Regions from separate parts of the Cobetia sp. 10Alg 146 genome, predicted to be linked through region 1. Evidence: predicted binding sites of a transcription regulator. Region 1 holds the regulator's gene; each other region holds the start of a gene.
The links. Region 1 encodes FNR, which switches genes on or off when oxygen is low (the NO sensors DNR and NnrR bind a similar motif). Its sites were predicted from a motif close to TTGATNTANATCAA; they were not measured.
Positions count from the first base shown of each region.

Region 2: QD172_RS03455 (OmpW family outer membrane protein) is a predicted target of FNR. The motif match lies at 4,487-4,500, and genes of this name have one in related genera.
Region 3: QD172_RS14105 (cytochrome ubiquinol oxidase subunit I) is a predicted target of FNR. The motif match lies at 2,498-2,511, and genes of this name have one in related genera.

Region 1 covers NZ_JARWKT010000006.1:115,121-122,187, forward strand. The annotation lists gene QD172_RS12120 (fatty acid cis/trans isomerase) at 1-1,698, shown strand, start outside; gene fnr (fumarate/nitrate reduction transcriptional regulator Fnr) at 1,797-2,546, opposite strand; gene QD172_RS12130 (hypothetical protein) at 2,903-3,181, opposite strand; gene QD172_RS12135 (cbb3-type cytochrome c oxidase subunit II) at 3,178-3,837, opposite strand; gene QD172_RS12140 (cbb3-type cytochrome c oxidase subunit I) at 3,834-5,273, opposite strand; gene QD172_RS12145 (alpha/beta family hydrolase) at 5,376-6,254, shown strand; tRNA gene QD172_RS12150 (tRNA-Val) at 6,469-6,544, shown strand; tRNA gene QD172_RS12155 (tRNA-Asp) at 6,622-6,698, shown strand; tRNA gene QD172_RS12160 (tRNA-Asp) at 6,739-6,815, shown strand; tRNA gene QD172_RS12165 (tRNA-Val) at 6,866-6,942, shown strand; tRNA gene QD172_RS12170 (tRNA-Asp) at 6,947-7,023, shown strand.
Region 2 covers NZ_JARWKT010000002.1:108,797-115,863, reverse strand. The annotation lists gene QD172_RS03470 (carboxylate/amino acid/amine transporter) at 1-820, shown strand, start outside; gene QD172_RS03465 (PLP-dependent aminotransferase family protein) at 817-2,460, opposite strand; gene QD172_RS03460 (DMT family transporter) at 2,621-3,583, shown strand; gene QD172_RS03455 (OmpW family outer membrane protein) at 3,665-4,369, opposite strand; gene QD172_RS03450 (OmpW family outer membrane protein) at 4,648-5,241, opposite strand; gene QD172_RS03445 (lipopolysaccharide kinase InaA family protein) at 5,606-6,469, opposite strand; gene QD172_RS03440 (cytochrome ubiquinol oxidase subunit I) at 7,024-7,067, shown strand, end outside.
Region 3 covers NZ_JARWKT010000008.1:91,297-98,363, forward strand. The annotation lists gene QD172_RS14090 (arginine deiminase-related protein) at 1-19, opposite strand, end outside; gene QD172_RS14095 (Lrp/AsnC family transcriptional regulator) at 153-599, shown strand; gene QD172_RS14100 (PLP-dependent aminotransferase family protein) at 736-2,157, shown strand; gene QD172_RS14105 (cytochrome ubiquinol oxidase subunit I) at 2,737-4,152, shown strand; gene cydB (cytochrome d ubiquinol oxidase subunit II) at 4,170-5,177, shown strand; gene QD172_RS14115 (DUF2474 domain-containing protein) at 5,189-5,401, shown strand; gene QD172_RS14120 (RidA family protein) at 5,569-5,952, opposite strand; gene QD172_RS14125 (DUF3726 domain-containing protein) at 6,052-6,846, opposite strand; gene QD172_RS14130 (hypothetical protein) at 6,843-7,067, opposite strand, start outside.

The sequences.
Region 1 (7,067 bases):
TTCCTGACCCACCTGTATTTCCCGGAAGCGAAGGGAGCCAATGGCCGGCCGATCTTCTTCTCGCTGGTGCGCTCCAGTACGCCGCCCGGCGAGCCCATCCAGCGTATCTCCTCGCGCCGCCCCTATGACGCTCCCTACGCCGCCTATCCCGGAGATGGTCGTGACGTCATGCCGCATGACGAGGCCGGGCGTCCTCGCGTCTATTACCGTCTATGGCAGGAGCGCTCGACGATCCTGGCCAAGAATCATCTGCCCTATTCGCTGAGTGACGCGCGCCTGGAGCGCTGGCAGTCGCTGTTCCTCGCGCCGGACTATACGGTGGATGACCTGCCTGGCTATGACCTCAAGACGGCGTCCAATCCCTTCCTGACGTTCGAGGCGATCCCTGCCGAGTCACGTTACCGCTTCATGCTGGATGAATCGCAGAACACCATCATGGGCTTCATCAAGGGGCCGGTCTGTCGTGGCCAGGTGGCCGTGGACGTCATCAATGACCACTTCTGGGTCAGTTTCACCGATCCATCACTGTTCAGCCTGCCGCAGGTCGAGCGCACCCTGGCACGGGAGGGCGAGAATCTCAGCCTGCCTGCCGAGCAGAGCAGCAATGCATTGCCCATCTCCTCGTGGATCAAGTTCGAGCGCAAGCAGCAGGCCTATCTGCAGGCCAAGCAAAAGCTGATGATGCAGGCCTACGAGGACGGCAATCTGCGTCTCGACATGCAGCTGTTGTGGGACGGCAGCGGCTGGCAAGGGGGCGAGGGTGGCGATCACAACCCCAATGCCGCCCTGACGGTCTATCGTCACTTCGACAACGCTGCCGTGATGAAAGGGCTGGTCGGCAATGTGCCCAAGACGGCCTGGGTGATCGATTACCCGATGCTTGAGCGCATCCATTACCTGCTGGTGGCCGGCTTCGATGTCTATGGCAACCTCGGCCACCAGCTGACCACGCGCCTGTACATGGACTTCCTGCGCATGGAAGGCGAGAACAACCTGCTGGCGCTTCTGCCTGCCGGCGAGCGTCAGGCAGTGCATGACAGCTGGTATCAGGATGTGGATTCGGGGCTGGAAAAGCTGCTGTTCAAGAAGCCGCCCCAGTTTGATGCCCCGAGCGATATCGTCTGGACACCGGGAGAGCTTTCCTCACCGGAGAAGGCGCGCATTGGGCTGATGCGCCGCCTGCGCGAGCGCCTGGCGCCGGAACTTGTCCACGAGCGTAGCCTGGAGACGCTGGAGGATGATGCCGTGCGCCGCGAATTGAAGGCCTTGAGCGAGGTGAGTGGTCTGGCGGCCAGCCTGCTGCCGGAAGTCACCATCATTGCGCTGGAACGGGAGGGAAGCGAGCACCCACAGTTGTTCAGCGTGCTGCGCAACTCGGCTCATGCCAACATCACCAGTCTGTTCGACGAGGAAGCCAATCGGCGTTCTGAGCGCGATACGCTGGATGTGCTGCGCGGCGTGGCCGGGGATTATCCGAATGCCTTCTGGCATCTGACACCCGAGTCGCTGCAGGGATTGGCACGGCGGGTCGCCGTGCTCAAGGATGAGGCGGACTATCGACAGCTGATGGCCGATATCGGAGTGCGGCGCACCGACCCACGCTTCTGGCAGTTCTCGGACAGCGTGCTGCGTGCCAATTATGCGGATCGTCCCGTCGAGGCCGGGTTGCTGGATTACAACCGTCTGCAGAATCGCTGAGCGTCTCCGAGCCGCCTGGCGCTGTCTGGAACACACGAAGGCCCGCCACATGAGGATGTGGCGGGCCTTCGTGGTGAGAGAGATGGCATCACGGGCGTTCAGCGACCGCCCTGACACTCTCCTTCTGCCAGCTCGATCAGGCCATCCAGGTGCAGGATATGGACCTCGCGGGCCTGGATATCCACCAGCCCCTGAGCCTGGAAACGCGTCAGGATACGGCTGATGGTTTCCACGGCCAGTCCCAGGTAATTGCCGATGTCGGCGCGGGACATGGAAAGACGGAAACTGTATGGCGAATAGCCGCGGCGACGGAAGCGCTGAGAGAGGTTGACCAGGAAGCTGGCCAGGCGCTCATCTGCCGTCTTGCGCGACAGCAGCATCATCATCCGACGATCCTCATGCAGCTCCTTGCTCAGGCTCTTGAACAGCTGGGTGCGCAGTTCCGGCAGTTGGGCGGAAAGCGCATCGAGGCGATCGAAGGGAATCTCGCACACGGTCGTGGTCTCGAGTGCCACGGCGCTGCCGGGGTAGGCATTGCTGTCGATGGCATCCAGTCCAGCCAGCTCGCTGGGCAGGAAGAAACCGGTGAGCTGCTCCGTGCCACTGTTCTCGGTGTTGATCTGTTTCAGGCTGCCCGAGCGCACCGTGAAGACGCAGTCGAAGGGCTCGCCCTGGGTGAAGAGAACCTCGCCCTTTCTGAGCGGCGCGCGGCGCCGAATGATGGAGTCGAACTGGTCGATGGCTTCCATGTTCAGTGCCAGCGGCAGACACAGTGAGCTGAGCGAGCAGGTCTGACAGCGTGCTTCATGCGCACGCAATCGATGGGATGCCGTTGTCTGGGCCGTCATGGTGACTCTCCTGGGGCATTACGCCGAAACTCGTGGGGAGCGGGTTTCGGGTGGGGGTGTCCGGGTGCGACACCTGGTACAGGGCGATTCCATGGTCCTGTACGGAGAGGCAGCATCCTCATGGACTGAGTCGCTGCTGCCTGTCGGTGCTGTCCGTCAATGATACCTGTCAGGCGCACTTCCCAGAACGGGTTCCCGTCCTGTGGGGCGGGATGTGAAGTGCTCCGTGAATCGCGCGCATTATATTAGATAATTCTGATTGTGTCGTGATGTCCTGCATGACTCTAGACGCAGAACCTCCCGAAGGGGCAGGTTGCGACGCCCTGCCTCATCCGCCTCGGGAGAGCCAGGTGACATCATCCACTCAAGGACATGACGATCTGCCCCATGCTGACCAGCAGCGTGAGCAGAAACAGCAGACTCCAGACCAGCGGCAGCGGTCTGTCCGGCTGAGGGGTGCCGTCAATGCGGTGTTCGTCGCCTGGCCCATCTCCCTGCAGGTCATCATCGGGTGAGGTGCTGCGCGAGCGAAGCCCGACAAGCAACAGCGTGCAGAAGGCCAGGCTGCCCAGCGTGAGCATGCTGATCCATGCTTGCCAGAACAGTGGCAGATCGACGTTTGCCAGCAGGTTCATGGTGCAGCTCCTGTCGTCAGTGTCAGTGTGGCGAGTGTCTCCCCTGTCGGGTCGGGTGCTGTCGCGGATGAGTGCCGAAGGGGATCCGTCTGTTGAAGATAGGCCAGCAGAGCGGTCGCCTCGGCCTTGCCGCGTACCCGGGCGGGCGCCGCGAGGATCTCGTCGTCTCGGTAGGGCACGCCAAGCGCCTGCAGGGCCCGCATTCGCTCGGCGACACCCTCGCCGCTCAGGGCGTGCTCGAACAGCCAGGGGTAGGCCGGCATGCTGGAATCCGCCACCTTGTGGCGCGGCGAGTACAGGTGCAGGCGTTGCCAGGCCTCATCATGTTCCGCCGGGAGGCGGCTCAGGTCAGGGCCATGACGAGCGTTGCCCCACAGGGCCGGTCGCTCCATGAGGTGGCGGGAGGCGGCGTCCCGGCTTGCATGGCGTGCCTGGTCTCCCGGTAGATCCCGCACCATTCGGGTATGGCATTGTTGGCAGCCTTCCCGCAGGTAAAGGCGCTGTCCCTCCAGCGCCAGCGCATCCAGCGGTGTCACTTCTTGCCCTGCCTCCTGAAACCCCAGAGGCAGCAACTGGGCCAGCGCGCCGACACTTGCCGCCATCACGCAGAGCGCGGCCATCAGGCCCGGATGCCGTTCGAGCAGTACGTGTCTCATGCCGGTGTCCTCCCCCGAGCGTGTGAATCCCCGATGTGGTGATGAGCGCGCTGGGTAGAGGGGCGCGTGATGGGACGGCGGGAGGCGCGCAGGAGATACGCTGCCATCAGCAGCAGGCCGAGTGCCCAGCAACTCAGCCCCGCCAGCGTCATCAGCATCGGCGGGCGAGCCACCGCCAGGACGTCGGCGAGGGAGTGCAGCGGTTGTCCCTCTGCGTCTACGGCATGCCACAGGCTGCCTTGCAGCAGGGTGGTGGTCCAGCTGGCAGCGATGCAGAGCAACGTGCCGGCGATGGCCAGCCAGGCGTGGGTCATGATCAGCGCCGAGGGTGCTTCAGGCAGCCGCAGACGGTAGAGCATGAGCACGCTGACCAGACCGATGACGCCCAGTGTGCCGGCCGGCGAGAGGCTGCCGGCGGCGCTGAAGGTCATGTCGTTGAGCGGGGCGATGGACAGTGCCACATGCTCCATCACGCTGATGGCCAGAAAGAGCAGGGCCGCGCCGAGCAGGCAGGTCTGAGGATGATGGCGCAGGGAGGGCCAGTCCGCCTTGAGGGTCAGCAGGCCGTTGAGAGGAATGGCCAGTCCCGGCGCCAGCAGCAGGAGCCCCATCGCCATTCCCAGCGCCTGGCTCCACTGGGGCAGGGCGCTGGCATGCAGCAGCGCCGCGCCGCTCCAGGGCAGCAGCAATACCAGCAGCCAGAAGCTGATGATGGCCAGACGGTGAGAGTGAAGGGGCTGGCGGGTCAGTCCCGAGAGTGCCTGATACGCCATGGCAATGAAGCCCAGTGCCAGCATGCCGCCGGGCAGCATTCCCTTCTGCCAGCTCTGCAGCAGCGCGTCCAGACTGCCTGAGAACATGGGTAACGATGTCAGCGGGCCCAGGGGCACCGCCAGTGACAGCAGGGTATGCTGCATCAGTATCATCACCAGACAGCCAATGAAGCACCAGCCAGCCACGGGCAGGCGCGCTGTCGGTCCTGCCTTCCAGTTGACATGGAAGAGCCACGCGACCGCGATCCACACTGCCAGCATCAGCAGGTTGAGTGGCCAGGGATATTCGGATTGGCCATGCCCCGACGCGAAGCCCGCGGCAATCGATATGCTGCCAAGCACGAGAATCGTCTGCCAGGCCTGCAGCGTGAACCGCTGGAGACGCCGCTGGCCTGGCCGGGCTTGCGTGTCATGATTGACCAGTGAATACAGGCTGGCAATCAATGCCGAGCCGCCGAGGCCGAAGAGCAGCAGATGCTGTTGCACAATGGCGAGACGGCCATGGCTCAGCCAGGCGATGGGCGGGGCCAGGGTTGGCCACAACTGCACGGCGGTCAGCCATGCCGCCAGCAATAGACTGACGGCGCCTGAAAGAATGGCCGTCGTGCCAAATTGGCGAATCACCTCGTGAGAGGCGCCTGCTCCATCAGGTGCTGTGCCCATGTCATGACCTCATCATGCAGTGAACAGCGATGTGCTCTCCTGAAGAGAGCACGACTCACGAGACGATTCAGCATTCATTTCAGCTACCAGGGAGGACACTGAGTGTCTCTTGTCACTTCATCATCGGACGAAGATCGGGATGCGTCCAATGTGGCGGCCGTTCCCACCCCCTACGCCGAGGAAGGTTTCAAGGTCGCTTCCTTTGACGCCATCGCCGATGAGCTGGAAAAGCGTCTGGAGCTGTCAGAGGAGGCGTTGGCGGCGCGCGGCCCCTGGCGAGGCTGGGTGGCCTCGTTCGGTCCGCTGGAGATTCATGGCAGCCCTCGGCAGGTGATTCTGCTGCATGCCCATGGGGCGGGCGCCGGACGCGAGACCGATTTCCATCAGCAGTTCGGCAAGGCCTGTGCACACCAGGGGGCGGCATGGCTGGGATTCGACTTCGCCTACCTCGTCAAGATGCGCTGCGAGGCACGCCGTCGTCCGCCGCCGCGGCTGCCCGGGCTGATCGAGGAAATGACGCGCTGGCATGAGGCGCTGGCCGCCAGTCTTGCCGCCAGGGCGTCTCTGGCGACATGCCCGGTATTGCTTGGTGGCAAGTCCATGGGGAGTCGCGTGGCCTCGCATGTGATGCAGGAGCTGGAGGGGCGAGGCATGCCAGCCCCCTCATCAGGCCCACGTCGAATGTCGCCCCTGGGCTGGTATGCGCTGGGCTATCCCTTTCACCCGACCGGCAAGCCGGACACGCTGCGAACCGAGCATCTGGCGGCCATTGATGCCCCGGGCGTGATCTGCCAGGGCACGCGAGATCCCTTTGGTCATCGCGAGGAAGTCGAAGGTTACGGATTGCCATGCACTATCAGCCTGCATTGGCTGGAGGATGGCGAGCATGATTTCAAGCCTCGCAAGGCGAGCGGCAAGACGCGTGAGGGACTGATTCGCTCAGCGGTGGCAGCGATCCTTGCACACCCTGCATTGCGCTGATGGGTGTCAATCCATGAGCGACACGAATTTTCTCCCTCGTGGCATCCTGATGTCAGAATGTTGACACAATGCTGATGGTTGCTGGGCTACAGGTGAGTGGTGCTGGGAAAATCCAGTCTTATCAAGACCCTGTCGAGGAGTATTCTGAAACTTCCTGTAAAAAAAGTATTGACTCATGGGGCGGATTCCGTAGAATGCAGCGCCAACGAGACAGGGGTGGTTAGCTCAGTTGGTAGAGCACCAGCCTTACAAGCTGGGGGTCACTGGTTCGAACCCAGTACCACCCACCATTTGAAAAAAGTTATTGCTTATCAAAGCGTTACTTGATTAAATGGCCTGGTTCGTCAGCAGAAGCAAACGTTGCAGTGGACTGGTAGTTCAGTTGGTTAGAATGCCGGCCTGTCACGCCGGAGGTCGCGGGTTCGAGTCCCGTCCAGTCCGCCACTACCGTTTGTCATGCGCCCGATGTTGAGTTGTTCTGAATGGACTGGTAGTTCAGTTGGTTAGAATGCCGGCCTGTCACGCCGGAGGTCGCGGGTTCGAGTCCCGTCCAGTCCGCCATTCAGAATGACGCGATGTCACCGCTGCTTGCAGCAAGGATCGTCTGTGTTGGGTGATTAGCTCAGTTGGTTAGAGCACAAGCTTCACATGCTTGGGGTCACTGGTTCGAATCCAGTATCACCCACCAATGTGGACTGGTAGTTCAGTTGGTTAGAATGCCGGCCTGTCACGCCGGAGGTCGCGGGTTCGAGTCCCGTCCAGTCCGCCACTCGATCTACAGAATTCGTGAAACCCGAGCCCTCGTGCTCGGGT
Region 2 (7,067 bases), on a different contig from region 1:
CGGTCAGGTCGATAGCTATCTGGCCGTGCTGACACGCATCGTGCTGGCCAGCCTGATCTTTGCTCCCTTTCTGCGCCCACGGGCGATCAGTGGCCGCATCCGCTGGCAGCTGATGGCCATCGGTGCGGTGCAGCTGGGGCTGATGTACATCTTCTTCTACCGCTCCTTCCTGCTGTTGCCCGTCCCGGAAGTGCTGCTGTTCACGATCTTCACGCCCATCTACATCACCCTCCTGGATGACATGATGAAACGTCGGCTGTCGCCATTCTACCTGCTCACGGCGATGGTGGCGGTCATCGGTGCGGCGATCATTCGCTACGACGGGGTCACCGAGGGCTTCTGGCTCGGCTTTGCCGTCGTTCAGGGGGCCAATCTGTGCTTTGCCATCGGCCAGGTCGCCTATCGTCATCTCTCGCCCCAGCTGCCTGAAGGTGTCGCGCACCGTCATGTGTTCGGCTGGTTCTATCTTGGCGCCCTGGCGCTGGTGGTCGTGATGTTCCTGCTGTTCGGCAATACCGACAAGCTGCCTTCGCAGCCGGTGCACTTCGTGGTGCTGGGCTGGTTGGGCATCGTGGCGTCCGGGATGGGCTACTTCCTGTGGAACAAGGGAGCGACGCGCGTCGATGCCGGTACCCTGGCGATCATGAACAATGCGCTGGTACCGGCGGGACTGCTGGTCAATCTGCTGATCTGGAATCGCGACGCGGACCTGCCGCGTCTCGCGCTGGGCGGGGCGGTCATCGTGCTGGCGCTGTTGATCAATCAGTTCTGGGCGCGCCAGCGTGAGCAGCGCGCGCGTGAGGCGCAGAGCGTTCGCTAGGCATCGGCTTCGTGCAGCGCGTTGCGCAGGGTCGTGGTCAATCGTGCGAGGGTCTCATCGTTCTGCAGTTGGGCCGCATTGAGGCGCAGGCCGGGACTGACCGCCTTGAACAGGTAGCCGGGCAGAGTGGCGATGCCAGCCTCGAGCAGCTCGCGGTGCAGGCGGGAAAGGGCCGCGCCATCCAGTCCCGGCAGGCCGCACCACTGCAGATAGCCACCACTGACACCGGGCAGCCAGACGCCATCGCCGAGAGCAGAGGCAAGCGTCTCGCGCAGCAGTTGCAGGCGCTTCGCGTAGCAGCGGCGCATGCGGTGGACATGGCGCCCGTAATCGCCGCTGGCGATCAGCTCCGCGAGGGCGGCGTGCATCCATGGCATGTCGCCCATGCCATCGGCCCAGCGTGCGCGAATCAGCCCCTGCATGCCCAGCTCGGCGTCAGGTGCCACGCTTTCGGACCGTGGGAGCCACACCCAGCCACAGCGTGCTCGCGGGTCGAGCGTCTTGGACAGCGAGCCCACCGTGATCACGCCGGGTGCCTGTTCCGGTGACATTGTCTGTCCCAGTGGCGTTGTCTGCTCCGGTGACGGTGCCTGACGCTGATGGAGGTCCATCAGCCAGGGCAGGCGGGTGTCGAAGCTCAGTTCCGCGAAGGTGGCATTCTCGATGATCTGTACCCCGTGGCGTTGGGCCAGCTTGAGCAGGCGATCTCGATCCGTCAGGCTCAGCTGGCCACCCAGCGGGTTGTGGCAATCCGGTGAGACGATCAGCGCGTCGAGGGCGGCCTTGCCGTGTCGGTGCCCGGCCGTGGGCGGCATCTCTGGCCGCGTCTTGCCTGCACACGTCTGCCGCCTGTCCATCTGCCTTGCCTCTCCTTCCTCCAGTAGTCTGGCCAATGCCTCGATATCCAGTCCGCTTCCGGCATGTGTCGGCAGGGCAATGGCTTCGTGACCATTGGCTTCCACCGCCGCAAGCACACCGAAATAGCCGGGGGCCTCGATGCCGATGCGACAGCGTCCCCGGCTTGCGCGCCATTGTCGGAGAATCAGCGACATGCCTTGCTGAGCCCCCTGACACAGCAACAGGGTGTCACCGTGACAGTGATGGCCATGGTGGCTGAGGTGAGAGGCAATGGCCTCGCGCAGGGCGGGGGAGCCCGGGGGCAGCGCGTAGGCGCTGGGGGATTCGGCGTGATGCTTGAGCTTCTGGCGCACCAGCCGATAGAGGCGCCGCACGGCGGGCGCATCCAGCTCGGGATGCGCCGCGCCCAGCGGAGCCAGCGCCGGGTCGCTGGCATGTGCCATGGCCTGCCAGGCCGGGTCATCGATGGCCAGTGACGGAGTGGCAAGAGGGGTGCAGCGTGACGGGGCGGCATCGTGATCGCGGCTGGCGGAAGAGGGAGGCGCCGCTGCGGCCGCGACCTGAAATCCCCGGCGCGGGACAGCCACGAGGAAGCCGGCGGATTCCAGCTCACCATAGGCGCGGATCACGCTGTTGAGTCCCAGCCCTGACAGGGCCGCCTGGCGGCGCAATGAGGGCAGCCGTTGTCCGGGGACGAGTTGCCCCGTCGCCATCTCGGCTTTCAAGCGCGTCGCCAGCTGTTGGTAGCGCGGCGCTGATGGGAGGTCTTGAGTGCCACTCATGCGGACTGTATCCCCTGAAAAAGCCATTCTCTGTATCTTGTATCCCCTGGTGCCTTCGCGGCAAGCTCATGTCACATCACGCCGGCGATGCCTGACGCGCTCGGTGTGAGCGCTCCTCGGGACAGTGAGGTCCCGTCTCTCGTGCTCTGGAGTCAATCTGATGTGGATGCCGCTGACCTTCGTCTTCCTGTTCGCCACCGGGTTCATCGCCGCACGTTTCGGAACCCTGGATGCTGAGCCTTTCACGCTGCTGCTGGTGCGTAGCCTGCTGGTACTGCCGGTGCTGGGGCTGATCCTGTGGATACGCCGCAAGCCGCGCCAATGGGGGCAGCGCCATGACAAGCTGGCTCAGATGGGCATCGGCATGCTGTTGCACGGCGCCTATCTGGGTGGCGTGTTCGCGGCGGTCAAGGCCGGGCTGCCTGCGGGGCTGACGGCCTTGCTGGTTAGCCTGCACCCTCTGGTGACGGCTGCGCTGTCACTGCCGCTGTTCGGTATCCGTCTGGGCGCCAGGCAGTGGCTGGGACTGGGGTGTGGCGCGATTGGCGTCAGTCTGGTGCTGGGGGCGGGCGTGCTTCAGGGGGCAGGCGCCGCAAGCGCCACGCTCGAGTGGCCGATGATCGGCCTGCTGTGGTGTCTGGTGGCGCTCATCGGCGTGTCCAGCTCGACGCTGTGGCAGAAGCGTGTCGGTGGTCGGATGGGGCTGGTGGAGGGGCTGGTATTCCAGTATCTGGGAGCGGGCTGTGTCTTCCTCATCGCAGCCAGCAGCGTAGGTAGCTTCGCCTTCGACCCGACGCCTCGTCTGCTGCTGACCCTCGCCTGGCTGGTGATCGCCATCTCGGTGGGTGCCATCTGGTTGCTGATGCTGATGCTCGAACGTGGCGAGGCCCATCAGGTTGCACGTACCTTCTTTCTGGTGCCGCCGTGTGCCGCACTGATGGCCTGGTGGCTGTTCGATGAGCAGTGGACCGCCTTGATGGTGGTGGGAGCGGCGCTGGTCGTGCTGGGACTGGTGCTGGATCGCCCCCGTCCGGGCAAGGTAGCCAGGGCGCCGGCTGACGACACGGCGCCGTCAGCGCTCGAGACGTCGGCACCGAGCAGCGGGCAGGCCGCCTCGCGCTGATTCACCCTGAAAGCATAACGCCCCGCCGGCCCGTGATGGGCTGGCGGGGCGTTGTCATCTGTGGCCAGTCAGATGCGCGACTCAGAAGCGATAGCTGATACCGGCCATGGTCACGATCGGGTCGATCTCGACCTTGTCGTTGACGCTGCCCGCCACGGTGACATCGGAATCGATATCCAGATACCAGGCAGCGACGTTGGCCGCCCAATGCTCATTGATGACCAGGTCGACACCGATCTGTGCGGCCGCGCCCCAGCTGTCATCCATCTCGAGCTTGGTGCCGTCATCGAGGGTTTCATCGGAGAAGTGGGTGTAATTGACGCCTGCACCGATGTACGGCTGGATGCGGGAGTCGCGTCCACCGAGGGGGTAGTACTGAAGTGTCAGGGTCGGTGGCAGATGATCGACGGAGCCGGCCTTCTGGCCATTCAGCGAGATGTCATGCTCGAAATTCTGCGCGGCCAGCAGCTCGATCCCCAGGGTATCGGTGAAGCGATACCCCAGAGTGAAGGCGAAGGCGCTGTCATCATCGACGTCCACGTCGGCACCGATGGCATCGATGCGACCGTTGTCGCTCTTAGGCGAGACCTTGGCGACACCCGCACGCGTCCAGAACTGGCCGGCACCATAATCGAGGTTCTCGAGGCCTGAGTCAGTCGACGAGAACGGCGCAGCGACAGCCGACGTGGCAGTCAGCGTGAGTGCGGCCGTGATCGCCGCCATGCGCAGCGGGCGTGAAGAGGACCGGCAGAAGGAGAAGGGCAAGAAGGACTGTGCGGCTGACATGTTCGCTCCCGAAGTGACAGGGGGTGAGAAAGGAGATGTCAGTCTAGGAGCTCATGTCGACGAAAAATTGATCCATGACAAGGGTTTGCCGTCATGTACGACAAGGGTCCGTCACACTTGATTCAAATCAAGTTCCGTCTGTCTCGCCGACTGTCCGCGCATGCAAGAACGCCGCAGGCCCTGAGGCCTGCGGCGTTCTTGTGCGTCGTCAATGAGGAAAGGGGATCACCCCTGATGCGTCATGGCTCGGCGCGGCTCGTCAGTGCGTGTTTCAGCACTTAGAAGCGGTAGGTGACACCGGCACCGACGGTGACCGGGTCCAGCTCGGTGTCGTTCACGTCCTGGCCGTTGATCTTGGTGTCGGCCTTGACGTCAGCGTAACGAGCGAAGCCATTGACGGCCCAGGATTCGTTGATGTTGAGGTCAACACCCAGCTCGGCAGCTGCGCCGTAGCTGTCGTCGATGTCCATGCTCTGGCCACCGGCAGACTCACCGGAGAAGTGGGTGTAGTTCAGGCCGACGCCAGCGTAAGGCTGAACGCGAGCTTCGGTACCGCCCAGCGGGTAGTACTGCAGCATCAGGTTGATCGGCATCTGATCGAAGCCACCGTCGCTGTTTTTCCAGTCGGTGCTGAATGCTTCAGTGGACTGCAGAGCAACTGCCAGGTTGTCGTGGAACATGTAGCCCACGGAGCCGGCGAAACCGGATTCATCCTTGGCGATCAGGCCATTGCCGTTGTTGCTCTTGCCGTCGACCTTGGCAACGCCGCCGCGCAGGAAGATGTCGCCCTTGCCGTAGGCCAGTGCAGATTGTGCACCCATTGCCATGGTGCCGGCGATGACGGTAGCAGTCAGGATCTTGATGGTTTTCATGTGATGTTCTCCTTGAAGCTTGTGGCCTCGGGGGCTTCCTGTCGGCGGTGCCTGGCGAACTCGGGGGATGTACCGAGTGTGGCAAGGCTGCCTTGTTCAGGGGACGAGATGAACTATAAAAAACACTGTTCTTTTTGGCAAGCATTTTTTTAGAACAATGTTTGAAAACATATTTGACGTCTTGTTAGCGGATGTTACCGATTATTTCAGAAAAGGTGCATGTCTCGAGGATGAGACTGGAGGTGGCGCAGGACAGCGACAGGGCCGTTCATTTTTACGACAGATTCATGAGACGTTGGTCGTAGGCGGCTCGTGAGGTGAGCGCATGCTACGCAATGCGTGATGCGCCCACCAGTGTGGGAATTCAGCGACGCTTGCGCTGGGCACGTGCTTCAAGCTCGTTGAGCCATCGACTGACCTCGTCACTCTGCGCGGGACAGTCGAGGTAGACGGCCAGAAACTCTCGCCACTCCGCTGCCTGCCAGGCCTTGAGGCGGCGCCACAACACGTAGAGGTCGCGCTGGCACTCGTGACGGCGCAGCACGAAGCGTCGGGTCTTCTCCAGGTCGATGATGACGGCATCCATCTGTTCCTGCATGGCGCTGGCACCGTCGGCGGCGGGCTGTGGGCGGCTGAGGAACAGATGCTTGGGGAACAGGCAGCCGTGCATCATGCCGGCTTGATGAATCTGTCGCACGAGACGCGCGCTGGCAGTGATGACTTGCGTGCGTCGGGTATCGTCCAGCGCCGTCCAGCGTGCATGCCAGTGGTCCAGATCATCGCGGCCGTCGAGATCGAAGGTGATCAGGATGGCGCGCCACTCCTTGCCGGTGCGGCGCTCGCCATACCAGCCGGCATCCACCGAAGGAATGCCCAGCGCGTGATAGTGGCGGATGGCACGCCACTCGCGCGAGAAGGTCGGCTCGCCCAGTGGGCGTGACAGGCTGCGGCCCAGATGGTTGGTCTGGCGCTTGAGGTAGAGGCGATGTGTCTGGCCCTGCTCGTCCTCGAGAGTGAGCAGCGAGACCGTCGAGATGCCTCCGCGCTCACGGTTAGGGGCATCAACGTCCTGGGCGGCCACGTGCCACAGGGCCTCGAACCGGTTCAGGCCGTGGTAATCCAGCAGATACCCCAGGGCGGGGTCACAGTAGTCGGCATGGCCACGGGGCGCCGTGGCACGTGGGCCCCGAGAGGCGCTGGACAGGGAGTGGCGGGAAAAGGAGGTCATGGCAAGTTCACGAGCGAAAGAGGGGAGGTGGGTCACGGGCAATCCCTGCCGCAGGACCCAGCGATGGATCGCCCTATGATAGTTAGCCTGCTGGTGAAGTGATAGTCGCTGATCGGCAACTCCTGTGTCTGCGCATTCAACACGCGTCGCAGGATTGTCCGAGCCGTGCATGGCTGCTGTCGTGCAGGCCCGTGCTCTGTGGCGTGTGGTGGAAGGTCGCAGGTGTCGTGCAGGTGCGCAGGAAGAGCGTTGAGAGGCCGCTGGCGGTCCACTGCGCGTCAGCCCAGCAATGATGCGGGCCATGGACGTTTCCGCTGTCAGCTCATGGGCTTGCGATCCCCGCAGGCGGCGCTTGCCGGAGTGCGGCTGCGACAACCTGTCATCTGGAGCCTGTCGCGAGAGGGCAGAGAATGTCCGACCAAGGTCTTGGTACCACGGTGCCATTGCCTGTGCGCTTTCCGGCGGGAGTCGGGGGGAGACTGCCCCCGACGTCGGTGGCAAGCGCATGCAGAGACGGCAGTCTGGCCGTTCGTCTTATCGCAAAGGGGTTAGACATGATCTCCGATACCGTAGTGGAGCTGTCGCGGTTCCAGTTTGG
Region 3 (7,067 bases), on a different contig from region 1:
AAGACAAATGATTCGACATACTTGTTTCCTCGAATAAAGTGTTTCCACTATTGTAGGAGCAGCATGTCGCATGAAAAACAGCCAACCAGCCTGATCTATGACCAATAAATGAGCACTTTGCGTAGACTAGCTGCACAAACTGAGAACCAGTAATGAAACAGGCGACTGATACGAAGTACGTCTTCGATGATATTGACAGGTTGCTTATCAGCCTGTTGCGCAAGGATGGACGAGCCCCTGTCTCGAAACTTTCCGAGATCATGGACGTATCGCGAGGGACGGTGCAGACACGCCTGGATCGTCTGCTTTCCTCTGGTGCTTTACTGGGTTTCACCGCCAGGGTACGAGAGGACTACGAAAGCAATGCCGTCAGGGCAATAATGATGATCGAGGTTATGGGGCGGAACACATCACATGTTATCAACAAGCTTCGCGGCCTACCCGAGCTTCACAAACTGCATACCACCAGCGGGAAGTGGGATCTTGTCGCCGAGGTTCAAGTAAACAGTCTAAGCGAATTTGATCGTGTACTACGTGAGGTACGGCTGGTCGAGGGCGTACTCAACAGTGAGACCAGTATCCTGCTATCAAGCATTTAGGCTGCAACTAGAGCTTTGGGAGACCTCTTGGACACTACATGCTGTTCTTTTCCTTTTGGACGGTGCTATCCCGAGACACCCTGCCACATCGAGACTCAGGTATCCTTGCCTCCTCGACTTCTCCAGGAAAGCCCTCATGAAGCGTTATGAACGCTTTGCCGCCGAGATCTCCAACCTGATTCGTACCGGCATTCTCGCGCCGGGTGAGCGCGTGCCGTCGGTGCGTCAGGCCAGCAAGGCGCATGGCATCAGCCCCTCTACCGTCTTCCAGGCGTATTACCTGCTGGAGAATCAGGGATTGATCAGTGCGCGGCCGCGCTCGGGGTATTTCGTGCGTGACAACGCCTCGCGGATACTCGAGGAGCCGCATGTCGCCCTGCAGCAGCAAGCCCCTTCCGATGTCGCCGTCAGTGAACTGGTGTTCTCGGTGCTGGGCTCACTGCGCGACAACGATACCGTCCCCTTCGGCTCTGCCTTCCCGAGCCCGGAGCTCTTTCCGCTTGCGCGGCTTGCGACCAGCATGACGCGCGGGCTGCGCCAGCTGTCATCGCATGCCGTGATCTCCGACATGACCACTGGCCATCCTGACCTGTGCCGACAGATCGCTCAGCGCTACATGGTCAACGGCATGCAGCTGCCGACGGAGGAGCTGGTGATCACCAATGGCGCCATGGAGGCGCTCAATCTCGGCCTGCAATGTGTCACCCAGCCCGGGGACCTTGTCGCCATCGAGGCGCCGGCCTTCTATGCCACGCTTCAGGTGCTTGAGCGACTCAAGCTGCGCGCGGTGGAAATTCCGGTACACCCGCGCGAAGGGATCGATCTCGAGGTGCTCGAGAATCGTCTGGAGACGCTGCCCATCAAGGCCTGCTGGTTCATGAGCCATCTGCAGAATCCGCTGGGGGCCAGCTTGAGCGATGCGCGCAAGGCCCAATTGTATGCGCTGCTCTGCCGTCATCAGCTGTCGATGCTGGAGGATGATGTCTACGCGGAACTGTACTTCGATCAACGTGCCGAGGTGTCGCCCCCGCAGCCCGTCAAGGCGCTGGATGTCGAGGGTCTGGTGATGCACTGCGGGTCGTTCTCCAAGTGCCTGGCGCCGGGCTATCGGGTGGGCTGGATATCCGCGGGGCGGCATACCCGGGAGATTTCGCGCCTCAAGCTGATGACAACCATCTCGCCATCGCTGCCCGCCCAGGTAGCCCTGGCCGACTACCTTCAGCATGGCGGCTACGACCGCCACCTACGCAAGCTACGCCTGGCGCTCGAGACCCAGCAGACAGCCATGCTGGCGGCCATTGATCGCTACTTCCCCGAAGACACCCGCGTCACCCATCCCCACGGGGGCTACTTCCTGTGGTGCGAGCTTCCAGAGCACATCGATTCGCTGGCCCTGTTTCAGCAGGCGCTGGCCCACGGCATCAGTCTGGCGCCGGGGCCCATCTTCTCGGCCACCCAGGGCTTCAAGCATTGCATTCGCTTGAGCTACGGCCATCCGTGGGACGCGGCGTCAGAGCACGCCATGCAGACATTGGGTGAATTGCTCAAGGCAGCCTGAAACACGGACCGCTCAGACGAGATGCGAGATGCGAGGTGCGAGGTGCGAGGTGCGAAGAGCGCCTTGAGCATGTGCGCCCATGAGTGCGCGCAAATGCCGCAGCCCTTGTGGCCGCCTTGTCACACAGTCTTCACTCTTCATCCGCGGGGGCGAAAATAGCCTTTTGCGGCGTATGTCCTCGCTCGAGATCCTCTTGCTACGCTTGGATTGCGCACCTTGTTGCGCTCCTTGACTGCCTGTCCTGATGCCGCATGTGTGTCTCTGCAGAGTGCACCAGAGCCCGCCATGGCGGGGCCTGCCGCCAAGGGCGATGTGGCAAGCATCTGATCCGGTCATGGTGCTGACGTGAATCAGAGTGCGCCCTCCTGCCCGGCTCGCCTTGCTGACTTCTCGCCATACCACCTGGCTGAACGGCTGACTGGCTCACGGTCAGTTAACGCCCGGCCAAGGTTCAGCTCGCAACTGATATGGTTTTTTCTCGCACAACTGAGCCTGTTATGGCTTCCGGCGGCTCCCTAGAGTAGCGGCGAAGATTCAGGCAGGGCCGTCCCCCTTGCCGCCTACTCAGGAGACATTGCCATGTTCGGCACCGAGGCCATCGACCTGGCCAGGATACAGTTCGCCTTCACCATCTCGTTTCACATCATCTTCCCGGCCATCACCATTGGCCTCGCCAGCTATCTGGCGGTGTTGGAAGGCATGTGGTTGAAGACAGGCACACAGGTCTACCGCAACCTCTATCATTTCTGGTCGAAGATATTCGCGGTCAACTTCGCGATGGGCGTGGTGTCAGGTCTGGTCATGGCCTACCAGTTCGGCACGCATTGGAGCGGTTTCTCGGCCTTTGCCGGCAGCGTGACCGGGCCACTGCTGACCTATGAAGTGCTGACCGCCTTCTTCCTCGAAGCCGGCTTCCTCGGCGTGATGCTGTTTGGCTGGAATCGCGTCGGCCGCGGTCTGCACTTCTTCTCGACCTGCATGGTCGCGCTCGGCACCCTGGTCTCGATGTTCTGGATCCTGTCCTCCAACAGCTGGATGCAGACCCCTCAGGGGCATGAGGTCATCGATGGCATCGTCGTGCCGGTCGACTGGTTCGCGATCGTCTTCAATCCCTCCTTCCCCTATCGCCTGGCCCACATGGCACTGGCCTCCTTCCTGAGCACCTCGCTGTTCGTCGCTGCCTCCGCCGCCTGGTTGCTGCTCAAGAAACGCGACACTCCGGAAGTGCGCAAGATGCTGGTCATGGCGGTGATGATGCTGATGGTGACCGCCCCGCTGCAGGCCTTCGTCGGCGACATGCATGGCCTGAATACGCTCAAGCACCAACCGGCCAAGATCGCGGCCATCGAAGGGCATTGGGACAACAGCCATGGGGAACCGACGCCGTTGATCCTGTTTGGTGTGCCCGACATGCAGCGCGAAGAGACGCGCTTCGCGCTCGAGATTCCGGCTCTCGGCAGCCTGTTGTTGATGCATGACATCGACAAGCAGGTACCGGCGCTCAAGGACTTCCCCGCCGCGGACCGCCCCAATTCGACCGTCGTGTTCTGGAGCTTCCGCCTGATGGTCGGCCTGGGCCTTGCGATGATTCTTCTCGGCCTCTCCGGTGTCTATCTGGCCCGCAAGGGCAGGCTCTTCACCTCGCGGCGCTGGCTGAGGCTGGCCGTCGCCATGGGGCCGGCCGGTCTGATCGCGATACTCGCCGGCTGGTTCACCACCGAAGTCGGCCGCCAGCCGTGGGTGATCTACGGCTTGATGAGAACGGAAGATGCCGTCTCTGCTCACAGCGCCGTTCACCTCAGCATCAGCCTGACGGCCTTTGTCACGATCTACTTCATCGTCTTCGGCACGGGGATCAACTACCTCTTCAAGCTGATCAAGAAAGGGCCGGCGGGTGATGACAGCCACGCCCCCAGCGGCGGCCCCGGCAAGCCACGCACACCTTCCCGCCCACTGTCGGCCATCGAGGAATCTCTCGACGGCACCACTCACTGACCGGAGCGATGAACGCTATGGGTATCGACCTTTCTGTCATCTGGGCGGGCATCATCCTGTTCGGCCTGATGATGTACGTGATCATGGACGGCTTTGATCTGGGCATCGGCATTCTCTTCCCGTGGGTGGAGGAAAAGGTGGACCGCGATGTGATGATGAATACCGTGGCCCCCGTGTGGGATGGCAACGAGACATGGCTGGTGCTGGGCGGCGCGGGGCTGTTCGCGGCCTTTCCGCTGGCCTACGCCGTCTTGCTGGAAGCCCTGAGCATTCCTCTTGTCGCCATGTTGATCGGCCTCATCTTCCGCGGTGTCGCCTTCGAATTTCGCTTCAAGGCCTCGGACGCGAGTCGCCACTGGTGGGACAAGGCCTTCGTGGGCGGCTCGGTGCTGGCCACCTTCAGTCAAGGCGTCGCACTGGGAGGCTACATCCAGGGCATCGCCTTCGATGGGGTTCACTTCAGCGGTGGGTCGCTGGACTGGTTATCACCCTTCCCACTGTTCTGCGGTGTTGCCTTGCTGTTCACCTATGCGCTTCTCGGCAGCACCTGGCTGATCATGAAGACCGAAAGCATTCTCCAGGCGCGCATGTTTGCCCTGACGCGCCCGCTGACGCTGTGGGTATTGATCATGATCGCGGCCGTCAGTCTGTGGACACCGCTGGCGCACCCCGCCATCGCCGAGCGCTGGTTCACGCTGCCGCAGCTGTTCTGGTTCCTGCCGGTGCCTGTGCTGGTAGTGCTGGCAGGTTATGCGCTGATCCGCGCCGTCGCCCTTGAATATCATGCCCAGCCCTTCCTGCTGGTGCTGGCCTTGATCTTCCTGGGCTACAGCGGCTTCGGCATCAGCATGTGGCCTGACATCATTCCCGGTCATGTGACGATCTGGGAAGCGGCCTCTCCGCCCCAAAGCCAGGGCTTTGCCCTCGTCGGCACGCTCTTCATCCTGCCGATCATCCTGGTGTACACGGCGTGGAGCTACTTCGTGTTCAAGGGCAAGGTCCGTCATACCGATGGCTACCATTGAGAGGTGCTGACATGACATCCCCGACACGCGAGTCACATTCAGCGCCACTGCATGCCCCCACAGCCAGACTCGGCGGTGAGCCATCCGAGACGCCTGCGCGCCCGGCCAGCTGGCTCAGCAAGATCGGATGGCTGGTGGTGATCTGGGGAGGCAGCGTCAGCGCGCTGGGGCTCGTCTCTCTGGCACTGCGTCGCTTCATGCAGACCGCGGGCCTTACGCCCTGAAAGCCCTTAAAGAAGACATGACGTAGGCAAATAAAAACGCCGGAGCAGCGAATGCTCCGGCGTCTTTCTTGTTGGCCTGAGGGCTTGATAAACCGATGGGCCTGAATGACCAGTCAATTCAGGGCGCAGATGTGACGAGGCACTCCCTCGCCCGCATCCCGGTGGATTTAGACATCAACCTCCAGTGCGGCGTAGGCGACCATCTCGACCAGCATCTCTTCGCGTGCAAACCCGGAGACGATGATGGCAGCCCGATTGGGATAGGGCTCACGCACATATTCTGCATAGAGGCTATTCACTGTCGCCAGGTGCTCGCGATCAGTCACATAGATCAGCACCTGAGTCAGCGAGGAGGCGTCACCACCGGCGCATTCCAGGGTATGAATCAGATTATCCAGCGTCTGGCGGGTCTGGGCAGCAATCCCGCCCTCCACGACATTGCCAGCGGCATCGATCGGGATCTGCGCAGTGAACAGGATGCCATTGCCGACACTCGCCCACGACAGGGGCGCACGAGAGGCAAACAGATCAGTCTTGACGGGATGAACCATGGGCTATTCCTCGAGAATCTTTCAATGGGCGCACTCCATGACCCGCCGGCGTAAGAGCGGCGAATCATGAAGTGATGGGGCGTATTGGGACGCGAGAGGTCAGTCGTTGTCGGTGGAACCGGCACCGGCACCGGCACCACTGCGAGAATCTTCCGTTGCCTCGACCAACAGGCGTGTCGAAAGCGCTTTCAGGCGTAACCAGAGTTCGTCATCCACCTCGATGCCTTCCTGCATGGCACGTTGGCGACAGGCGAGCAGCTTCGACTCCTCATGACAGGCCAGCAGATCGACGTCATAGTCGGAGCGAAGGGATGGCAGAAGGTCGACGTGGTTGGCCATCACCAGCGTGATGCCATCATTGGGCTCATTCTCTTCTGGCACTTCACGCACGGCATAGACCCGTATCTCGGGGACCGAGCTGTTGGCTCTGAAGCCCACGACCTGCTCGATCATGGGACAGCCGACCGCCTCGTCGACATCCTGGGCGTTGCGCCAGAAGGCGGTGACATTCATGCCGCGCCCCGCAAGGCGCGCCAGGTAGCCCATGATCAGCTGCCGATTGTGGCAATGCTGGATCTTGATGACAGCGAGGCCACGCGCACGTGCCTTAGCGAAGCCGAGCTCCAGCGCCAGCGATGAGCTCTTCAATACGCTGTGACCGTGGCTGTCGAGTACTGCGAGGTCGCCATCGGCATAGACGATTTCCGGCGGACGCTCCTCAGTATCCTCCAGCAAGAAACGCAGTCCGCGATTGAGCGCTGCCAGCCCTTCCAACTCATAGAGCTGCATCCAGGCCACCATGTCGGCGGCATCACCGGCGTCACCGTCTTCGAAGCCCATCGCCTGAAAGGCCTTGCGACACAGGCCGTGGAGTTCGTTGTAGGAGACCTTCATGACATTCCTCCCACTGTCGTGGTATTGCCCTGCCTAGGGTCGGCGGTTATTTCTGTTCGCGCCGTGCGCGCAATCTGCGGTGCCAGCGGGAAGCTCCAATCATCAAACGCGACAGGGTCCTGCGGCTCGGCGTTGAGTTCCTCCACCAGCGGAGCCCCTTGGAAGAGCGTGATACGCACCCAACGGTCAGACCTCGGATCGAAACGACTGGCACCGAAGAA